Regions from separate parts of the Rhizobium sp. WCS2018Hpa-16 genome, predicted to be linked through region 1. Evidence: riboswitches for the same ligand, from Rfam matches in the RefSeq annotation. Region 1 holds a riboswitch; the other holds the start of a gene.
What was found. A riboswitch is a leader RNA that binds a small molecule or an ion and turns the genes downstream of it on or off. The one in region 1 is predicted to bind S-adenosylmethionine.

Region 1 (2,198 bases):
CGCGCACCAAGGCCGCGCGTCGGGCTTCGCCGCCGGACAGGCTGGATGGATGCTCAAGCCCGGTCAGACCCAGATGTTCGAGAAGATAGGTCACGCGGTAGGCGTCATCGCCCGGCCCCAAGCCCGCCTCTGCATAGGCCTGCACCGTCTCAAAACCTTCAAAATCCGGTGCCTGTTCCAGATAGCGGATGGTGGCGGATGGATGCCGGAAAACCTCCCCGGACTGCGCCTCGACCAGACCGGCTGCAATTTTCATCAGCGTCGATTTGCCAGAGCCGTTGCGGCCGACGAGGCAGATGCGATCTCCCGGCTCAACTTGCAGGTTTGCACCATCCAGCAGCGGGTTAACGCCAAAGGTCAGCTTGATATCATCGAGTTTCAGAATAGGGGGTGCCACGGTTCAGGCTCCGGTCAAGTCATAGGGACGGGCAAGCACAATGGCTTTGCCGCTTTCAAGGCGAAGTCGCAAAGCGCCCTCCGCCACATTGGAAATAGTGCGCGACGAGCCGAAGGCAAGCGCAAAGTCTTCAAGAGGATAGCGAGCATTGTCGATATCCAGCCCCTCCAGCGCCGTAAAACCTGCGATGGAGAACAGGGAGCCGGCAGGCAGATCGATGGAGAGGTCACCCGCCAGCAGGGGATAGGCTTCCTCCGTGCCCGATGTCAGGATGACGTCAAAACCACGCTCTGCCAGTGACACGGCGTAAAGCAGGTGAAACAGCGCATGATCGGATCTTTCACCAGCCAGCGCACCGACCAGAACCAGCCGGTTTGCACCGCGAGACAGGGCCTCAGAAACAGCAATCTCGCCATCCGTAACGCCCTTTGCAGCCGGAAACGGCTGTTGCGGGACATTTTGCCATTGGGACATCAGATCGGCATCGGACGAATCGAAATCGCCGACCCATAGCTCCGGCGTCAGCCCCAGCGGGGCGGCGTGGCGCATACCGCTATCTGCCGCAATCGCACGCGTTCCGGCCACCGCTTTTTGCAAGCGATCCGTGACGGTGATGTTTCCGCCAAGCAGAATGGTGAAGGGTGCCGAACTCATGCCCTGCCATAGCCCGGAACGGGCCTATAAGGAAAGGCACAAACGCGGACAGGGCAGCGATATTGATTTTTAGGCCAGACAGGATTATGACACCTGCCAGTGGTGATTTGCCGACCGGCTTGCGGCCACTTTAAAGAAGTTGCTAAATGGTCGAGGAAATAGGCAATTTCCGAGGACCGGCTGCGATTTCGTTGCCGGTTTTTTTGTTTTCTAGGCCTGTGCTGCCAGGAAAGTGAGAGTTCGAGATGCCGATCAAGATACCTGATACGCTGCCTGCCTTCGAAACCCTCGTGCAAGAGGGCGTGAGGGTGATGACAGAAACAGCGGCGATCCGTCAGGATATCCGCCCGCTTCAGATCGGCCTTCTCAATCTCATGCCGAACAAGATCAAGACCGAGATACAGATGGCGCGGCTGGTGGGTGCATCCCCCCTTCAGGTGCAGCTGTCGCTCGTGCGCATCGGCGGACACCGCGCCAAGAACACGCCGGAAGAACATCTGCTTTCCTTTTACGAAACATGGGAGGAGGTCCGTCACCGCAAGTTCGACGGCTTCATCATCACGGGCGCGCCGGTGGAAACGCTCAACTATGAGGACGTGACCTATTGGAATGAGATGCGTCAAATCCTGGATTGGACGCAGACCAATGTTCACTCAACGCTCAATGTGTGCTGGGGCGCGATGGCAGCCATCTACCACTTCCACGGCATTCCCAAGCATGAGCTGAAGGAAAAGGCATTCGGCGTGTTCCGCCACCGCAACCTGTGCCCGTCATCCATCTATCTCAGCGGCTTTTCCGATGATTTTCAGGTGCCCGTCTCCCGCTGGACCGAGGTGCGCCGTGCAGACATCGAAAAGCATCCCGATCTGGAAATCCTGATGGAGTCAGAGGAAATGGGCGTCTGCCTTGTGCATGAGCGCAAGGGCAAGCGTCTCTATATGTTCAACCATGTCGAATATGATTCCACCTCTCTCTCGGAAGAATATTTCCGCGATGTGAATGCGGGCGTACCGATCAAGGTGCCGCATAATTACTTCCCGCATAATGACCCGGATCTGACGCCGCTGAACCGCTGGCGCAGCCATGCCCATCTGTTTTTCGGCAACTGGATCAACGAGATCTACCAGACGACGCCATATGATCTGGC
Region 2 (2,198 bases), on a different contig from region 1:
TGGCATGGATTGCTCCACGGGCTCATTTCGGTGGTTGAGTGTAGCAGGTCTGGAACGAAGATGTTCCTTGTTTCAATGGCGTCAAATCCATCTAAAGGCGATCGCCATGGCAAACGGCCCGGTCGCAATGCCGGGCCATCCGTGTTTCTCAGGCAGAGACTGCAGCCATTGCCGCCGCAAAATCCTCCAGCAGATCATCGGTATCTTCGATGCCGCAGGAAAGGCGCAGCGTGCCACCGGACATGCCGAGTTCGGCGCGCGCCTCATCCGTCAGGTTCTTGTGGGTGGTCGTGGCAGGGTGGGTAATCAGGCTCTTAGCATCGCCCAGATTGTTGGAAATCTTGACGATTTCAAGCGCGTTCTGCAACTTGAATGCCGCCTCCTTGCCACCCTTCAGCTCAAAGCACACCAGCGTCGAGCCGCCAGTCATCTGCTTGGCAATGATATCGGCCTGCGGATGGTCTGCGCGACCGGGATAGATGACCTTGGCGACCTTGCTCTGATCCGCCAGAAAATCAGCGATCTTCGCAGCGTTCGCCGTCTGCTGGCGCACGCGCAGCGGCAGGGTCTCGATGCCTTTCAGCAGGGTCCATGCGTTGAACGGAGACATGGCCGGGCCGGTGTGGCGGAAGTAATCCTGAAGCTCTTCCTCGATCCATTTCTTGTCGGACAAAACAACGCCGCCAAGGCAACGTCCCTGACCATCAATATGCTTGGTGGCCGAATACACGACGATATGCGCGCCTAGTTCCAGCGGCTTCTGGAAAAGCGGGGTGGCAAACACGTTGTCGACCAGCAATTTGGCGCCAACCTGGTTTGCAAGCTTCGCAACGCCTGCGATATCAATGACTTCGAGCGTGGGGTTGGTGGGGCTTTCGAGGAAGAACAGCTTCGTGTTTGGCTGTATCGCCTTTTCCCAGTTGGCAAGATCGCGTCCGTCAACCAGCGTGCATTCAATGCCGTAGCGCGGTGCAAGCGTTTCGACAACCCAGCGGCAGGAACCGAACAAAGCGCGGGCAGCAACGATGTGATCGCCGGCCTTCAGTTGGCACAGAATGGCAGCGCTGACAGCGGCCATGCCGGATGCCGTGGCGCGCGCATCTTCGGCACCTTCCAGAAGGCACATGCGCTTTTCGAACATGTCATTGGTGGGGCTGGCGTAACGGGCGTAGATGAAGCCCTCCGTCTCGCCCTTGAAGCGCGCTTCGGCGGCTTCGGAATTTTCATAGACGAAGCCTTGCGTCAGGTAGATGGCTTCGGATGTCTCGCCATATGCCGACCGCAGGGTGCCGCCGTGTACCAGCTGTGTTGCCGGGCGCCATTTCTTGCTCATGTCATCACCTTACAAACAAAAAAACCGGTCGCAATAGCGGACCGGTTACAAGCGCACCCGGTCTTTTTAGCCATTTGTTTAACGTGGCTGCAAGCCGACCGGCCAAATCACCACGGGATAAGGTTGCCATAACTCTGTTAACGACTTGCGTCAATGGTTTGCTTTTGGTTTTGTCGCCATGAAAAGGGATGATGAAAAGATGACGAGAACGACGGGCATATTGGCAGATGGCGCTATCCGGGACCTGTTCGAATCAGGCCAACTGGCCAGCGAACGGCCGCTGGATGAAGACCAGGTACAGCCCGCCAGCCTCGATCTTCGTCTCGGCGCGAAAGCCTATCGTGTGCGTGCCAGCTTCATGCCCGGCCCCTCCACGAAAGTCATCGAAAAGCTGACCCGGCTCAGCCTGCACGAGATTGATCTGCGCGAAGGCGCTGTTCTGGAAACCGGCTGCGTTTACATCGTGCCCTTGATGGAAGCGCTGGCGCTACCGGCTGACATGGCAGCCTCTGCCAACCCGAAAAGTTCGACCGGACGCCTCGATATCTTCACCCGCGTCATCACCGATTATGCGCAGGAATTCGACAAGATCCCGGCAGGCTACCACGGCCCGCTCTACCTCGAAATCAGCCCGCGCACATTCCCCATCGTCGTGCGCCAGGGCTCACGCCTGTCGCAGATACGCTTTCGCATCGGCCATGCGCTGCTGGCAGAAACGCAATTGCTGGCGCTGCACGAGAGCGAAACGCTGGTCGCCAGCGAAACGCCCAATGTCTCCGGCGGCGGCATTGCGCTGTCCATCGACCTTGAAGGTTTCGGGGAAACGGGCCTGATCGGCTATCGCGGTAAGCACCACACGGCGGTG

Region 2: it holds a riboswitch for S-adenosylmethionine, as region 1 does, so the genes downstream of both, RQI55_RS07955 (O-succinylhomoserine sulfhydrylase) here and metA (homoserine O-succinyltransferase) in region 1, are expected to answer to the same signal.

The regions. Positions count from the first base shown of each region.
Region 1 covers NZ_JAVTIX010000004.1:142,194-144,391, forward strand. Annotated here, with positions in the region: gene RQI55_RS14725 (ABC-F family ATP-binding cassette domain-containing protein) at 1-397, opposite strand, end outside; gene RQI55_RS14730 (thiamine diphosphokinase) at 401-1,051, opposite strand; SAM riboswitch at 1,141-1,217, shown strand; gene metA (homoserine O-succinyltransferase) at 1,297-2,198, shown strand, end outside.
Region 2 covers NZ_JAVTIX010000002.1:372,007-374,204, forward strand. Annotated here, with positions in the region: gene RQI55_RS07955 (O-succinylhomoserine sulfhydrylase) at 149-1,333, opposite strand; SAM riboswitch at 1,379-1,457, opposite strand; gene RQI55_RS07960 (2'-deoxycytidine 5'-triphosphate deaminase) at 1,533-2,198, shown strand, end outside.